DNA from 2 places in the Ornithinimicrobium kibberense genome. Region 1 is predicted to be linked to the other one. Evidence: predicted binding sites of a transcription regulator. Region 1 holds the regulator's gene; the other holds the start of a gene.
The links. The regulator Rex, encoded in region 1, represses fermentation and respiration genes when NADH is low (regulators of the CRP and FNR family bind a similar motif). The targets are predictions, from matches to a motif close to CTTGTGAANNNNTTCACAAG.
Positions count from the first base shown of each region.

Region 2: FJR00_RS08825 (geranylgeranyl reductase family protein) is a predicted target of Rex. The motif match lies at 2,357-2,376, and genes of this name have one in related genera.

Region 1 covers NZ_VFXM01000001.1:51,337-59,502, forward strand. The annotation lists gene FJR00_RS00255 (bifunctional uroporphyrinogen-III C-methyltransferase/uroporphyrinogen-III synthase) at 1-274, opposite strand, end outside; gene hemC (hydroxymethylbilane synthase) at 278-1,285, opposite strand; gene FJR00_RS00265 (glutamyl-tRNA reductase) at 1,282-2,676, opposite strand; gene FJR00_RS00270 (redox-sensing transcriptional repressor Rex) at 2,673-3,338, opposite strand; gene FJR00_RS00275 (glutaredoxin family protein) at 3,425-3,757, opposite strand; gene FJR00_RS00280 (30S ribosomal protein bS22) at 3,851-3,949, opposite strand; gene FJR00_RS00285 (helix-turn-helix domain-containing protein) at 4,185-4,385, opposite strand; gene FJR00_RS00290 (acetoin utilization protein AcuC) at 4,566-5,753, opposite strand; gene FJR00_RS00295 (GNAT family N-acetyltransferase) at 5,805-6,344, opposite strand; gene proC (pyrroline-5-carboxylate reductase) at 6,439-7,248, opposite strand; gene FJR00_RS00305 (proline dehydrogenase family protein) at 7,251-8,166, opposite strand, start outside.
Region 2 covers NZ_VFXM01000009.1:13,959-22,124, reverse strand. The annotation lists gene FJR00_RS08835 (DUF294 nucleotidyltransferase-like domain-containing protein) at 1-1,519, shown strand, start outside; gene FJR00_RS08830 (exonuclease domain-containing protein) at 1,521-2,267, shown strand; gene FJR00_RS08825 (geranylgeranyl reductase family protein) at 2,392-3,687, shown strand; gene FJR00_RS08820 (NADH-quinone oxidoreductase subunit A) at 3,779-4,144, shown strand; gene FJR00_RS08815 (NuoB/complex I 20 kDa subunit family protein) at 4,235-4,789, shown strand; gene FJR00_RS08810 (NADH-quinone oxidoreductase subunit C) at 4,786-5,589, shown strand; gene FJR00_RS08805 (NADH-quinone oxidoreductase subunit D) at 5,736-7,046, shown strand; gene nuoE (NADH-quinone oxidoreductase subunit NuoE) at 7,043-7,981, shown strand; gene nuoF (NADH-quinone oxidoreductase subunit NuoF) at 7,978-8,166, shown strand, end outside.

The DNA.
Region 1 (8,166 bases):
GCACGAGCAGCTCGCACCGGCGCCTCTCGGTCGGGGACGGACCGTCCAACTCGTCGGCGACGACGAGGTCGACGTCCTCCCGCGTCCACGCGGCGAGCTGGTCGGCCTGCGCGGCGGTGTCGAGGACGACCACGTCGGCGGCGGCCAGGTAGTCCCGGGCGCGCACGGTGAGCAGGCCGGGGTCACCCGGTCCGGCGCCGACGAAGGCGACGCGTCCGCAGGTGGCGGGCCGCGTCTCGGCGGCCGTGTCGATCGGGGCGGCGTCGGTGCTCACTTCTCACGCTCCGGTGAAGAGGGACCCCCCGGCCGCGGCGTCGTCGCTGCGGCCGACCACGGGGTCGGGACGGGACAGCAGGTGCTCGGCCACCTCGTGGCCGAGCGCGACCGGGTCGGACCCGGTCTCCGCGTGGCGGCGGGGGACGTCCCCCAGGGCCACGAAGGCGGTGAGGGCCAGGGCGCCGTCCGCGCCGGCCCGGGCGAGCGCGCCGACGGGTGCGGTGCAGCCCGCCTCGAGGCGGGCGAGGACCGCCCGCTCGGCCGTGACGGCGGCCCGGGTGGGGGCGTCCTCCAGGACGTCGCGCAGGAAGCGGGCGAGGGGCCGGTCGTCCTCCCGGCACTCCACCGCCAGCGCGCCCTGACCCGCGGCGGGGAGCATCACGTCGGGGTCGAGACGGTCGGTGGCCTCGCCCGCCCGGCCGAGCCGGGACAGGCCGGCGCAGGCCAGGACGACGGCGTCGAGCTGCCCGTCGCGCACCAGGCCGATGCGGGTGCCAACGTTGCCCCGGATGTCGCGCACGTCCAGGTCCGGCCGGGCCAGGGCCAGCTGGGCCGCCCGCCGCGGCGACCCGGTGCCGACCGAGGCCCCCCTGGGCAGGGCGTCCAGCGTCAGGCCGTCGCGCGCGACGAGGGCGTCGCGGGGGTCCTCCCGCTCCGGGACGGCGGCCACGACCAGGCCGGGCTCGGCCGCGGTGGGCAGGTCCTTGAGCGAGTGCACCGCCAGGTCGACCTCGCCCGCACGCAGCGCGTCCCGCAGGGCCGAGGCGAAGACGCCGGTGCCGCCGATCTGCCGCAGGCTGGCCCGGGACACGTCGCCCTCGGTCCGCACGTGCACGAGCTCGACCCGGACGCCGGCGGCCCGCAGCCGGTCGGCGACCCAGCCGGACTGGCTGGTCGCCAGGGCGCTGGCCCGGGTGCCGAGGCGCAGGGGGCGGTCGGGCAGGTCGTGGCCGGAGGTGCTGACCGCTGTCGCGGGCGTCGTCGTGGTCGTCGTCGTGGGCGTCGTCATGGACGGGCCCCCCTGTCCGCGGGCGCGGAGGGGAGCGACGCCTCCGAGATCGGTGCGGCGGTCACCTCGGGCGGCGCGGTGCGCACGACCGCCGGCTCCGCCGGGTCGAGGTCGAACAGCTCCCGGAGGGCCTGCCCGTAGTCGGCCGGCTCACCACCGTGCTGCAGCTCCTTGACCCGCACCGAGGGGGTGTGGAGGAGCTTGTCGACCACCCGTTGCACGGTCCGGCGCACCTCGGCCCGCTCGTCCTGGGCCAGGTGCGGCACCCGCTGGTCGAGCCGGACCATCTCCTGGTCGACGACCCGGGCGGCCTGGGCACGGAGGGCGGCCAGCGTGGGGCCGAGGCGGGCGGCCCGACGCTCGGTCAGGTAGGTGGCGACCTCGGCGGTGACCAGGTCGCGCACGGCCTCCACCGCCACGCGGTCGCCGGACCCGGAGGCTGCGCCGTCGCCGGACCCGGACGTCATCTCGCGCTGGAGGTCGGCCAGCGCCCACAGCCGCACGCCGTCGATCCCGGTCACCGCCGGGTCCACGTCGCGCGGGAGGGCCAGGTCGAGCAGCACGGCGGGGCTGTCCACCCGTCCGGCGCCCGCGCGCGCCTCCTGCAGGGCGTCGGCCTCCAGGACGTGGCCGACCGCACCGGTGCAGGTCACCACGAGGTCGGCGCCCGCGGCCAGGTCCAGCACGTCCACCCAGTCGCCGGTGCCCGCCCCGTGCTCGCCGGCCAGGCGGTCGGCCCGGGCGGCCGTGCGGTTGACCACGGTGAGGTCCCGGACACCGGCCCGCGCCAGCGTGGCCACGGCGAGGCCGGACATGGCCCCGGCGCCGACGACGACCGTGCGGGCACCGGCCAGGTCGGGCAGGACGGTGGCCGCCAGGTCGAGCCCCGTGCTCACCAGCGACCGGGACACCTCGTCGATGGTGGTCTCGGCGTGGGCCCGCTTGCCCACCCGCAACGCCTGCTGCAGCAGCGGGTTGAGCACCGGCCCCACCCGCCCGTCCTGCTGGGCGGAGGCCAGCGCGTCGCGCAGCTGCCCCAGGATCTGGCTCTCGCCGACGGCCATCGAGTCCAGGCCGCAGGCGACCCCGAACAGGTGGCTGACCGCCCGCTCGTCGTAGTGGACGTAGAGGTGCGGGTTCAGCTGCTCGCGCGGGATCCCGGTGAGCTCGCACATGCGCTCCCCCACCTCGGTGAGGGCACCGTGGAAGGTGCCGGCCTCGACGACGACCTCGAGCCGGTTGCAGGTGGCCAGGACCAGGGCCTCCTCGACGTGCTCCCCGGCACCGACCCGGGAGGCGAGGTCGCGCGCGCCCTCGGGGCCCAGCGCGGCCCGCTCGAGCAGGTCCATGGGGGCGGTGCGGTGGGACAGCCCCACGACGAGGACGCTCATCCCACGTCCTCCCCGTCGGCCGTGGACAGGGCCTGCTGGTGCTCGTGGAAGGCCAGGATGGCCAGCTCGGCGGCCAGGTCGACGGCCCGCACGTGCACCGTCGGCGGCACCCTCAGGACGGCGGGGGCGAAGTTGAGGATCGACCGGACCCCGCCCTCGACGAGAGCGTCGGCCACCTCCTGGGCGGCGCCGGCCGGGGTGGTGATCACGCCCACGCCCGCCCGGGTCGACCCGGGCGTGAGCCGGTCCATGGTGGTCACGGTCAAGCCGTCGATCCGTCGGCCCACGACGGCCGGGTCGGTGTCCACGAGGGCGGTGACGTGGAAGCCACGGGTGGTCAGGCCCCCGTAGGAGGCCAGGGCCCGCCCCAGGTTGCCCATGCCCACGATGACCACCGGTCGGGTTCGGCTCAGGCCCAGCTCGGCGGCGATCTGGTCCGACAGCCGGGGGACGTCGTAGCCGACTCCGCGCACGCCGTAGGAACCCAGGCTGGAGAGGTCCTTGCGCACCTGGGCCGACCGTACGCCGCTGAGGTCCGCCAGCTCCTCGCTCGACACCGACGCCCGACCCTCGTCCCCCAGGGAGGTCAGGGCCCGCAGGTAGCCGGGCAGTCGCCCGACGGTGGCCTCCGGTACCCCGCGTCGGGTGGGCTCGGCCGTCATGGGCGCAGCGGCTCCTCTCGGATGACTGACGTCGAGCGGGGCCTTATATCAGACCGGCACCGACGCTCGACGAGGACCCCCTCACTCTAGGGTCGTCGCCGCCGTCGGACCAAAACGCGGGCCGGGAGGCTCCGACCCGCGGGCCCCACGGCGGCCCGCACGGTGCGCTCGTCCACCCGCCAGTGGGCGACCTCCCTCCCGTCGACGAGCAGCACGGGCACGAGGGTCGTCCACCGTTCGCGGGCGCCGCCGGGCACCGGGCCCACGTCCAGATCGACGAGGTGCACCGGGACCTCCGGCCCGACGGCCCGTCGGACCACGTCGATCATCTCCTGGCACAGGTGGCAGCCCTGCCGGGTCACCACCTCCACCCGGGGGCCGGACCCGGCCCGCGGCGCGGACGGGCGCCACCACGGCATACCTGCTCCTTCCGGGACAGCACGACGGCGCCGCCCGGGGGCGACGCCGTCACAGGGCTCGGGCCACGACCGCACCCGGTCGTGGCCGTTCGCTCACTTCTTGTTGCGACGCTGGTGACGCGTCTTGCGCAGCAGCTTGCGGTGCTTCTTCTTCGCCATCCGCTTGCGGCGCTTCTTGATCACAGAGCCCATGGGCCGTCCTTCGTCTCGATGGTCGGGTCGTGCCTCGGCGTCACGCGGGGCGACCGGCCAGGGTCGCGGCCCAGGCACCGGCAGGTGACGGCACCGGCGACGGCATCGCTGCCACGCTCACCCGCACGACGAACCGGCCCAGCCTAGCGCGCGGGTCCACCCTGCCCCAAACGGCGCAGCCACGCCGACCACGGGGCGGACACCCCGGGGCCGGCCGGCCCCGGCGGGCCGCCGCTCAGGCGGTGCCGTGGTAGGAGTCCTGCAGGTAGTCGTGGACCGCCTTCTCCGGGACCCGGAAGGAGCGTCCCACCCGCACCGCGGGGAGCTCGCCGGAGTGCACCAGCCGGTACACCGTCATCTTGGACACGCGCATCACCGCGGCCACCTCGGCCACGGTCATGAACGTCATCTCGCCGAGCTGACGCTCTTCAGCCATTAGGACGCTTCCCGTCTCTTCGGTATAGACGTGGGAACGGTCGCGGCTTCCCCTCCGGCCCGCCTCCACGTGTGCTGTCGAAGACACCCTAGGGGCAGAAGTGGGTGCAGGGGAAGTCCGGGACCCCGGTGTCCAGCGCGACACGCGGGACGGGGCGGACGGGACGGGAGGGACGGGCGGTCAGTCGAAGTACGGGTCCAGGCCCCAGCCGGGGAAGATCGCGCGACGGGTGGCCATGATCGCCGAGTCGACGGCGTCCTCGGGGTCGTGGCCCTCCGACCACTCCCCGTAGCGGATCGGCCGGCCCCCACGGTCGCCCATGAGCGTCGGCGCCTCCCTCCCGTAGACCTCCTGCACGTGGTCCCGCCAGGACTGCGGCACCGGGGTCACCGGGTCCACGGGACGCCCGGTGACCACGCCCACGACGTGGGTCCACGCCCGCGGCACCACGTCGACGAGCTCGTAGCCACCGCCGCCCAGGGCGATCCAGCGGCCGTCCGAGGTCCCGTCGGCCAGCTCGCGGACCCACGCCGTCGCCACGGCCATGGCGTCCACCGTGACGCTCAGGTGGGCCAGCGGGTCGGAGAAGTGCGCGTCGCACCCGTGCTGGCTGACGATCACCTCGGGGTCGAAGGCCTCGACGACGGCGGGCACCACCGCGCGGTAGGCCCGGAGCCAGCCCTCGTCGCCCGTGCCCGGCGGCAGCGCGACGTTGACGGCGGTGTCCATCGCCTTCGCCCCTCCGGTGTCCCCCGGGAAGCCGGTGCCGGGGAAGAGGGCCCGGCCCGTCTCGTGGATCGAGAGGGTCATCACCCGGTCCTCGTTCCAGAAGCAGCGCTCGACCCCGTCGCCGTGGTGCACGTCCAGGTCCAGGTAGAGCACCCGTCGCGCGCCCAGGTCGAGCAGGCGACGGATCCCCACGGCGATGTCGTTGTAGACGCAGAACCCGCTGGAGGACTCCGGCATCGCGTGGTGCAGGCCACCCGCGATGTTGACCGCCCGCCGGGCGCGGCCCTCCCAGACCGCCTCGCAGGCCTCCACGGTGCCCCCGACCGCCAGGCTGGAGGCCTCGTGCATGCCGCGGAAGGCGGGGGTGTCCTCCGTGCCGACGCCGTGCCTGCCGGTCGCCGACCCGGGGTCGGCGGATGCCGCCCTGACGGCCTCGACCAGCTCGGGGGTGTGCACGCTCAGCAGCTCGGCCTCCGTGGCCTCCCGGACGGGGCGGACCTCGACGTCCGGATGGTCCAGCAGCCCGAGGGAGTCGGCGAGGCGGTGGGTCAGGTCGAGCCGGGAGGGGTGCATCGGGTGCCCGGGACCGAAGTCGTACGCGGTGTAGCGCTCGTCCCACATCACCCATGACCCGGTCATGGAGCCCACGCTAGACCACGGTGCGCGGGGCCCGGTCGGGGCCCGACCCGCTCAGAGCGAGGTGGGGACGCCGCCGGTGTCGCTCAGCGGGTAGACCATCATCATCTCCTCGGAGTCGGCGTCCTCGTCGTCGACCCCCCGGATGCGCATCGGCCGGCGGTCGTCGGTGGGCCGGAAGCCGAAGCTGGACGCGAACGCGACCGCGCGGCCGTTGTCGGTGCCGACCCAGTAGACCAGCTGCTTGAGCCCGACCTGGCGGCCGACCCTGGCTGCCTTCTCCATCAGGCGCCGGGCCACGCCGCTGCCGCGACGCGGCGGCTCCACCCACAGCCCGAACAGTTCGCCGGCCCCGGGGATGTTGGTGCGGTGACCGGTGCCGACGCTGACGACCCCCACGACCTCGTCGCCGTCCTGGGCCAGGATGCGTCGCGAGCGGACCATCCGGTCCTTCCAGCGCTGGTCGTCGAACGCCTCCTCCTCCTCGGCGGAGGCGACGAACGCCTCCGGAGACTCACGCAGCGCCCGCAGCCGGACGTCCCGGTAGGTGGCCCATTCGTCCTCATCGAGCACGCGCACGCGGATGTCGTTCATGGCCCTACTCTGTCACACGGCCGGACGGCCCCGTCGAGGTGCCCGGGTGGGCCGACCGGGGCGCGACCGGCCCGCCCGGGACCCTCCGGGGACGTCAGGACGGGGGTGGGGACAGCTCGTGCGACCGGCGGGCGGCCGCCTCCATCGCGGTGAGGAAGGCGGCCCGGACCTTGTGGTCCTCGAGCGCGCGGAGGGCGGCGACGCTCGTGCCGCCCGGGCTGGACACCTGCTCGCGCAGCACCGTGGGGTGCGTTCCGGTCTCCCGGATCATGGTGGCCGCGCCGTACAGCGTCTGGACCACCAGCTCGGTGGCGGTGTCCCGCGGCAGGCCCAGGAGGACGCCCGCCTCGATCATGGCCTCCACGACGTAGAAGATGTAGGCCGGTCCGCTGCCGCTGATGGCGGTGACGGCGTCCTGGTGGGACTCGTCCAGCACGATGACCTGCCCGACGCTGCGCAGGAGCTGGCGGGCCTGGTCCAGCTGGTCGGGGCTGCAGTGCCGCCCGGGGCTGATCCCGGTCATGCCCTGGTCCACGAGGGCCGGGGTGTTGGGCATCGCGCGGACCACGGAGGTGCCCGCGGGCAGGTGGTGCTCGAGGAACTCGGTGGTGATGCCGGCCGCGATGGACACGACGAGCGTCCCCGGCCGCACCTCGTCGTGGACCTGCTCCATGAGGGCCGCCATGTCCTGGGGCTTGACCGCCAGCACGACGACGTCGGCCTCGGCGACCGCCGCGTCGGAGGCCGCCGTCCGGGCCCCGTGGTCGCCGGCCACCTGGGCGGCGCGCTCGGCCCAGCGGTCGGCCACGACGAGGTCCTGCGGGTCGTGGCCGGAGCGGACCAGCGCCGCGAGCAGGGTGCTGCCCATGACCCCGGCGCCCAGGAGGGCGATCGTGGTCCCCATCCTCAGCCCCGCGTCGCCAGGCCGCGCAGGAAGAACGCCAGGTTGGCCGGACGTTCGGCCATCCGCCGCATGAGGTAGCCGTACCACTGCTCCCCGTAGGGCACGTAGACGCGCATCCGGGCGCCCGTGGCCGCCAGCCGCAGCTGCTCCTCAGGACGGATGCCGAGCAGCATCTGGAACTCGAAGGTGTCCGGCTCGCGCTGGGCCTTGTCGGCCAGCACGGTGGCGATCTCCACGATCCGGGGGTCGTGCGAGGCGACCATGGGGTAGCCGGGACCCTCCATGAGGATCTTGAGGCAGCGCACGAAGGACCGGTCGACGTCCGCCTTGTCCTGGAAGGCCACGGACTCCGGCTCCTTGTAGGTGCCCTTGCACAGCCGCACCCTGGAGCCTTCGGTGGCGAGGTCGCGGCAGTCCTGCTCCGTCCGGTACAGGTAGCTCTGCAGGACGGCCCCCACCCAGGGCCAGTCCTGACGCAGGTCGCGCAGCACCGACAGGGTCAGGTCGGTCGTGGTGTGGTCCTCGGCGTCGAGCGTCACCGTCGTGCCGGCGTTCGCGGCCGCCTGGCAGATGACCCGGGCGTTCTCCAGGGCGATGGCGTTGCCGTCGCTGCCCAGCGCCTGCCCGAGGGCGCTGAGCTTGAGGCTGACCTCGACGGTGCCGTCGGCCGTGAGACCGGCCTCCGACAGCGCCTGCAGCAGGCCGACGTAGGCGTCCCGGGTCCGCTCGGCCATCACCGGGTCGACGGTGTCCTCGCCGAGGTAGTCGATGGTGACCAGCCGACGGGTGTCCACCAGCTCGGTGGCCACCCCGATGACGTCCTGGTCGGAGACCCCGCCGACGAACCGGCGGACGACCTCCCGGCTGACGGGCGCGGCCTCGACCACCGAGCGGAGCTGGTCGTTGCGGCTCATCCCC
Region 2 (8,166 bases), on a different contig from region 1:
CGACGAGCTCGCCCGGGACCACCCCGAGGTGGCCGTGTTCTTCGCGGCGACCCACCACGGCCGCATCCGCACCGCCCTCGGCCAGCTGCAGCAGCCCCGGACGGGGTCGGCCGTCTTCCGCACGGCGGTCGCCGACCTGCTGCGCTCGGCCCCCGTGTCCACCGCGCCGCAGGTCACCATCGCCGAGGCCGCCCGGCGGATGACCGAGGCGGGGGTCTCCTCGATCCTGGTGATGGAGCAGGACCGCCTGGTCGGGATCCTCACCGACCGAGACCTGCGCCGGCGGGTCGTCGCGGCCGGCACGCCGACGGACCGCCCGGTGCGGGAGGTGATGACCCTGGACCCGGTGACGATCAGCAGCCAGGCGCTGGCGCTGGAGGTCATGCTGGAGATGACCGGCCGCAACATCCACCACCTGCCGGTCGTCGACGCCGAGGGGCAGGTGGTGGGACTGGTCACCACGACCGACCTGGTCCGGCTGGAACGGTCCAACCCGGTCTACCTGGTCACCGACCTGGCCAAGGCGCGCGACGTGGACGCCGTCGTCGGCCTGGCCGCGCGGATCCCGCGCATCGTGGAGCAGCTCGTCACCGAGGACGCCACCGCCGAGGACGTCGGCCGGGTGGCCACGGCCCTCACCGACGCGGTCACCGTCCGCGTCCTCGAGCTCGCCGAGGCCGAGCTGGGCTCCGCACCGGCCCCCTGGGCCTGGGTGGCCCTGGGGTCGGCCGCCCGCGAGGAGCTGACGCTGCGGGGCGACCAGGACCACGCGATGGTGCTGGCCGACGAGGCCGACCCCGAGGACCCGTGGTGGGGCGCGGTGGCCGGACGGGTGACCGACGCGCTCGAGGCGTGCGGCCTGGAGCGGTGCGACGGCGACGTGATGGCGACCAACCCCCGGTGGCGCAAGCGGGTCCACGACTGGCAGGTCCAGTTCGCCCGGTGGGCGCACGAGCCGCAGCCCGACGCGGTGCTGTGGGCCGCGATCTTCTACGACATGCGGGCCGTGCACGGCGACGCCGAGCTCGTCCGTCGGCTGCGCGAGGAGGTGGTGGCGCGTGGCGCACGGTCGGACCTGCTCCTGGCCCACCTCGCCGGCCAGGCCGCCCGGATGCGTCCGCCGATCGGCTTCTTCCGGGGCTTCGTGCTCGAGGACGCCGGGGAGCACCGGGACACCCTCGACATCAAGCGGGGCATCTCGGCCATCGTCCAGCTGGCGCGGGTGCACGCGCTGCGGGCCGGCGCCACGGCCCTGCCCACCGGGGCCCGGCTCGCGGCGGCCCGGGCGCGCGGGGTCCTGCCGGTCGAGTCCGCGGTCGACCTGGCGGACGCGCACGAGCTGATGTCCTACCTGCGCCTGCAGCACCAGGTGGCCCAGGTGCGCGACGGGCGCCGTCCCGACAACCACCTGGACCCCGAGAGCCTCAGCAGCCTGGACCGCCGGCACCTGCGCGACGCGTTCCAGATCGTGCGGCAGGCCCAGCACGGGCTCAGCACCCGGCTGCCGCAGGTGACCTGAGGTGGGCCGGTGGGACGACTGGCGGGCCCGGCTGGGCCTGGGCCGGTCCCCGGGCGTGCGTCGGCGGGGTCCCCTCCGAGAGGACCTCGACCCGTCCCTGGCGCAGGCGTGGGAGCGGCTGTCCGCCGCGGCCCCGTACGCCCCGGGCACCCCCCTGGACGAGGTGGAGCTGCTGGCCCTCGACCTGGAGACCACCGGCCTGCAGCCGTCGAGGCACGAGCCGCTCTCCTTCGGCCTCGTCCCCGTGCGGGCCGGGGAGGTGGTCCTGGCGGGGGCCCGGCACCTCCCGGTCCGGCCCCGGGGCGACGTCGGGGAGTCGGCGACCCTCCACGGGCTCACCGACGACCGGCTGGCCACGGAGCCGACCGTGGCCGAGGTGCTGCCGGAGGTGATGACGGCCTTCCTGACCGACGACGGGCACCGTCGCGTGCTGCTGGCGCACTTCGCCCAGGTCGAGACGACCTTCCTCGAGGACGCGGGGGTGCGTGAGCTCGGGACCTGGCTGGACCTGCAGGTGGTGGACACCCTCGAGGTGGAGCGGCGGCTGCTCGGGGCCCAGCACAGCGAGATGCGGCCGGGCGCGGTCCGCCTGCACGCCTGCCGGGCCCGGCACCACCTGCCGCGCTACCGGGCGCACTCGGCGCTCGTCGACGCCGTCGCCTGCGGGGAGCTCTTCCTGGCCCAGACCGCCACGCTCGCGCTGCGCCGGAAGCGGGCGCTCCTGCTCTCCGACGTCCTCGAGCGCTGACCGGGACCTTCGGGCATGCTGACGTCCCCTAATTCGGGGCAGGGTCCCCTCGCCCGGCCCGGGGGACGGTGCCACCTAGACTGACCGGGTTCGTGAAGGTTGGCACAAGCGAGGCGTAGACACCGTGGGTGAACAGGTCGAGACGGCCGACGTGATCGTCGTCGGGGCGGGCCCGGGAGGGGCCTCGACCGCCGCATACCTGGCGGCCCACGGGCTGGACGTGCTCCTGCTCGAGAAGGCCTCCTTCCCCCGCGACAAGATCTGCGGGGACGGCCTGACCCCCCGCGCGGTGCGCGAGCTCATCAGCCTGGGCGTGCCGATCCGGGAGGAGGACGGCTGGCACCGCACCAAGGGCCTGCGGATCCTCGGCGGCGGCGTCCGGATGGAGCTGGACTGGCCCGGCAACGCCACCTTCCCGCCCTACGGCCTGGTCCGCACCCGGATGGACCTCGACGAGATCCTCGCCCGGCACGCGGAGACGCGCGGGACCCGGCTTATCGAGCGGATGAACGTCTCCGAGCCGGTGCTGGACCACCGCGGCCACATCTGCGGCGTGCGGGCCAAGGTCATGGGGGAGAACGGGCGGCCGACGGGCCAGACCCGGGAGTTCCGGGCCCAGGTGGTCGTGGCCGCCGACGGCAACTCCAGCCGGCTGTCGCTGTCGATGGACCGGCCCAAGCGCGACGACCGCCCGATGGGGGTGGCGGTCCGCACCTACTACACCACGCCCCGGCACGACGACGACTACATCGAGTCCTGGCTGGAGCTGTGGGCCAAGGGCGAGAACGGCGAGCAGGACGTGCTCATGCCCGGCTACGGGTGGATCTTCCCCGTCGGCGACGGCACCGCCAACGTCGGGCTGGGGATCCTGGACACCGCCAAGGACTTCGGCACCTTCGACTACAAGGACGTCATGCGCCGGTGGGTCGCCGGCATGCCGGAGGAGTGGGAGTTCGGCGAGGAGACCCAGATCGGGCCCATCCGTGGCGCGGCCCTGCCGATGTGCTTCAACCGCCAGCCGCTCTACGACCGGGGCCTGCTGCTGGTCGGGGACGCGGGCGGGATGGTCAACCCGTTCAACGGCGAGGGGATCGCCGAGGCGATGGAGGCGGGCAGGCACACGGCCGAGGTGGTCGCCTCGGCCCTGGCCCGCGCCACGCCCGGGGAGCGGGAGGCGGTGCTGCAGTCCTACCCGTCCGTCATGAAGGCCTCGCTCGGCGGCTACTACATGCTCGGCAAGCAGTTCGCCACGCTCATCGGCAACCCCGAGATCATGCGGCTGGCCGTGCGCTACGGGCTGCCGCGCAAGGCCCTCATGCGGCTGCTGCTGAAGATCATGGCCAACCTGCCGCAGGAACGCGGCGGCGGTCTGGACGACCGGATCATCAACGCGCTGAGCCGGGCCACCCCTGCCGCATGAACCCCTCGACCATGACTAGGCTAGGCGCGTGCCCGCCCCCTCCCTGGGCCGGACCGACGCCGTGCTCGTCCCGAAAGGAGTCCTGGCTCTGATGGACTACCACCCCTATCTGCCGGTTCTCTTCTTCCTCTTCTTCGGTCTGCTCTTCGCCTTCGGGTCCGTCTTCGGCGGTGGTCTGCTGGGGAGGTCGAACTACAACCGGGCCAAGGCCGAGGCCTACGAGTGCGGCATCCAGCCCACCCCCCAGGCCGAGGAGGGCGGCCGGGTCCCGATCAAGTTCTACCTGACCGCGATGCTCTTCATCGTCTTCGACGTCGAGGTGCTCTTCCTCTACCCGTTCGCGGTCGCCTTCGACCAGGTGGGGCTGTTCTCCGTGCTGGCGATGCTGCTGTTCCTCGTCGTCGTCTCGGTCCCGTTCGTCTACGAGTGGAGCCGGGGTGGTCTGGAGTGGGACTGAGCAGGGCGAGGGTGGACGACGGCAGCGGGTATGACGAGGTGCCGGTGACCGGGGCGCACGCCCCGGCCGGCGGAAGGACGAGTGAGACACATGGGACTTGAGGACAAGATCCCCGGCGGCATCCTGCTGACGACCGTCGAGGGCATCGCCGGGCAGCTGCGGCAGCAGTCGGTGTGGCCGGCCACCTTCGGCCTGGCCTGCTGCGCGATCGAGATGATGGCGGTCGGGACCCCCGACTACGACATCGCCCGGTTCGGGATGGAGCGCTTCGCCGCGACCCCCCGCCAGGCCGACCTGATGATCGTCGCCGGGCGCGTCTCGCAGAAGATGGCCCCCGTCGTGCGGCAGGTCTACGACCAGATGCCCAACCCCAAGTGGGTCATCTCCATGGGCGTGTGCGCCAGCTCGGGCGGCATGTTCAACAACTACGCGATCGTCCAGGGCGTGGACCACATCGTCCCGGTCGACGTCTACCTGCCCGGCTGTCCGCCACGCCCCGAGATGCTGCTCAACGCCATCCTGGAGCTGCAGCGCCAGATCCGGGAGTTCAAGTTCGGCGTCCACCGCGAGCAGGCGGCGAGGGCGGCCGAGGCCGCCGCGCTGGCCGCCGTGCCCCGGCAGGAGATGAAGGGGCTGCTGGCATGAGCGAGGAGAAGACCCCTCCCGCGGACGGAAGCACCCGCGACGAGGTCCACCAGCCACGTCAGGACGAGGACCAGCTCGCGGACACCACGCACGCCCAGGAGGGCGCGTCCTCCGCGGTCCCCGCCCGGTCGGGCACGCCCGGCGAACCGGTGCAGGTGGGTTTCCGACGGGGCATGTTCGGGGGCTCCCTGGGTACGGACACCAGCGGGTACGGCGGTCTGAAGGCCCCCGTCCTCTACCCGGGTGCGGCCGAGCCGCCCTACGGCTCCTACTTCGACGAGGTCGTCGAGGCGCTGCGGGACGCCGCGCCCGAGGCGTTCGAGGCCGGCGTCGAGCGGGTCGTCGTCGACCGTGGCGAGCTGACGCTGGTCACCCGCCGCGAGCAGCTCCGCGAGCTGCTCCAGCCGCTGCGCGACGACGCCCGCCTGCGCTTCGAGATGTGCAACGGCGTCTCGGGGGTGCACCTGCCCGGGCACGAGGGTGCCGAGCTGCACGCCGTCTACCACTTCCTGTCGATCACCAACGGCGGACGCCGGGTGCGGTTCGAGGTGACCTGCCCCGACGCCGATCCGCATATCCCCTCGATCGTGGACATCTACCCCGGCAACGACTGGCACGAGCGGGAGACCTTCGACATGTTCGGGATCGTCTTCGACGGCCACCCGGGCCTGACGCGGATCCTCATGCCCGACGACTGGGCCGGCCACCCCCAGCGCAAGGACTACCCGCTCGGCGGGGTCCCGGTGGAGTACAAGGGCGCCACGATCCCCGCCCCGGACCAGCGGAGGAGCTACTCGTGACCATCGACCCGACCGCCCGCGGCGGCAAGATCACCGACCCGGAGCACGGCGACCCCGAGGCCGACTACGCCGACACCAAGCCCGACGAGGGCGGCGAGCGCCGGGTGCGGGCGTCGACGGACTACTACTCCACGAGCGGCCCCTCCGTGGAGACCGTCGAGAGCGACCCCGTCTTCGACGCGGCCGGCGGCGACTGGGACGACATCGCCCAGGACGTCTCGACCCTCGGCGCCGAGCGGATCGTGGTCAACATGGGTCCGCAGCACCCCTCGACCCACGGCGTGCTCCGGCTCGTCCTCGAGCTCGACGGGGAGACCGTCCGCGAGGCCCGGGCCGGCATCGGCTTCCTGCACACCGGGATCGAGAAGAACATGGAGTTCCGCACCTGGGTGCAGGGCACCACGTTCTGCACCCGGATGGACTACCTGACGCCGATCTTCAACGAGGCCGCCTACAGCCTGGCGGTGGAGAAGCTGCTGGGCATCACCGACCAGGTCCCGCAGCGGGCCAGCGACATCCGCGTGCTCACCATGGAGCTCAACCGGATCTCCTCCCACCTCATCGCCCTGGCCACCGGCGGCATGGAGCTGGGCGCCACGACGATCATGACGACCGGCTTCCGCGAGCGGGAACGCATCCTGCGCTTCCTGGAGGCCATCTCCGGCCTGCGGATGAACCACGCCTACGTCCGGCCCGGCGGTGTCGCCCAGGACGTGCTCCCCGAGCACCTGGACCAGCTGGAGGCCGAGCTGCCCGAGCTGCGCCGGGGGATCCGGCAGCTGGAGACCCTGCTGCTGGAGAACCCGGTCTTCAAGGGCCGCACCGTCGACGTGGGCTACCTGTCCCTGTCCGGCTGCATGGCCCTGGGGGTCACCGGCCCGATCCTGCGCTCGACCGGCCTGCCGCACGACCTGCGCAAGCTGAACCCCTACTGCGGCTACGAGACCTACGAGTTCGACGTGCCGACCCGCCGCGACGCCGATGCCTACGCCAGGGTCGTCATCCGGTTCGAGGAGATCTGGCAGTCCCTGCGGATCGCCGACCAGGCCATCGAACGGCTGCGCGCGAGCCAGGGCGAGCCGGTGATGGTGGCGGACAAGAAGATCGCCTGGCCCGCCCAGCTGTCCGTGGGCGCCGACGGGCAGGGCAACAGCCTGGACCACATCCGCGAGATCATGGGCGAGTCCATGGAGGCGCTCATCCACCACTTCAAGCTGGTCACCGAGGGCTTCCGGGTCCCGCCGGGGCAGGTCTACTCCGCGATCGAGTCGCCCAAGGGCGAGCTCGGCGTGCACCTGGTCTCCGACGGCGGCACCCGGCCCTACCGGGCCCACTTCCGGGACCCCAGCTTCCACAACCTGCAGGCGGCGTCGGCGCTGGCGGAGGGCGGCCTCATCGCCGACGTCATCGTCGCCGTCGCATCGATCGACCCCGTGATGGGAGGCGTGGACCGATGACCACCCACACCGACGGAGGGGCGCAGCCCGGCTCCGGCCCCGCAGGGCACGACGCCCACGGGGAGGCGCCGCTGCACCACCACACGCCGCTGCACGCCTCCGAGGAACCCTACGCCGACGACGTGCTCGAGGCGCTGCGCGCGGACGCGGCCCAGATCGTGGCCCGCTACCCGCAGAAGCGCTCGGCCCTGCTCCCGCTGCTGCACCTGGTCCAGTCGGTGGACGGCTACGTCACCGGCCGCGGCGTGCAGTTCTGCGCCGAGCAGCTCGAGCTGACGACGGCCGAGGTCAGCGGCGTCGCGACGTTCTACACCCAGTACAAGCGGCACCCCAACGGGGACTACACCGTCGGGGTGTGCACCAACACCCTCTGCGCGGTGATGGGTGGTGACCAGATCTTTGAGGAGGTCAGCGAGCACCTGGGCGTCGGGCACGACGAGACGACCGAGGACGGCCGGATCACCCTCGAACGGGTCGAGTGCAACGCGGCCTGCGACTACGCGCCGGTCGTCATGGTCAACTGGGAGTTCTTCGACCAGCAGACCCCTGACTCCACCAAGCAGCTGGTGGACCGGCTCCGCGCCGGCGAGGAGGTCGCCCCCACCCGCGGGCCCTCCCGGGTCTGCAGCTTCAAGCAGATCTCCCGGGTGCTGGCCGGGTTCCCCGACGGCCTCGCCGACGAGGGGCCGGGCGCGGGAGGGCCCTCCCTGGAGGGGCTGCGCGTGGCCGAGGAGCACGGCTGGACGGCCCCGGTGTCCCAGAAGGACGAGCAGCCGGGCACCGACCAGGAGGCCACCGCCGAGGGCCGTGCGGGCGGCCTGTCCGCCGGCCGGCACACGTCGGTCAACGCGCCCACCAACGAGCCCGACGAGAAGCCGGGCGACGCCGAGGTCGGCGACGGCACGCCGGCCGGGGAGAAGGAGGACGGCCAGTGAGCACGCAGCTGACCCCGATCCTGACCAGGTTCTGGGACGACCCCCGGTCCTGGACGATGGAGACCTACGAGGCCAACGAGGGCTACCAGGCCCTCCGGCGCGCCCTCGAGACCCCGGCCGAGGACCTCGTCCAGGCGGCCAAGGACTCCGGCCTGCGCGGCCGTGGCGGCGCCGGCTTCCCCACC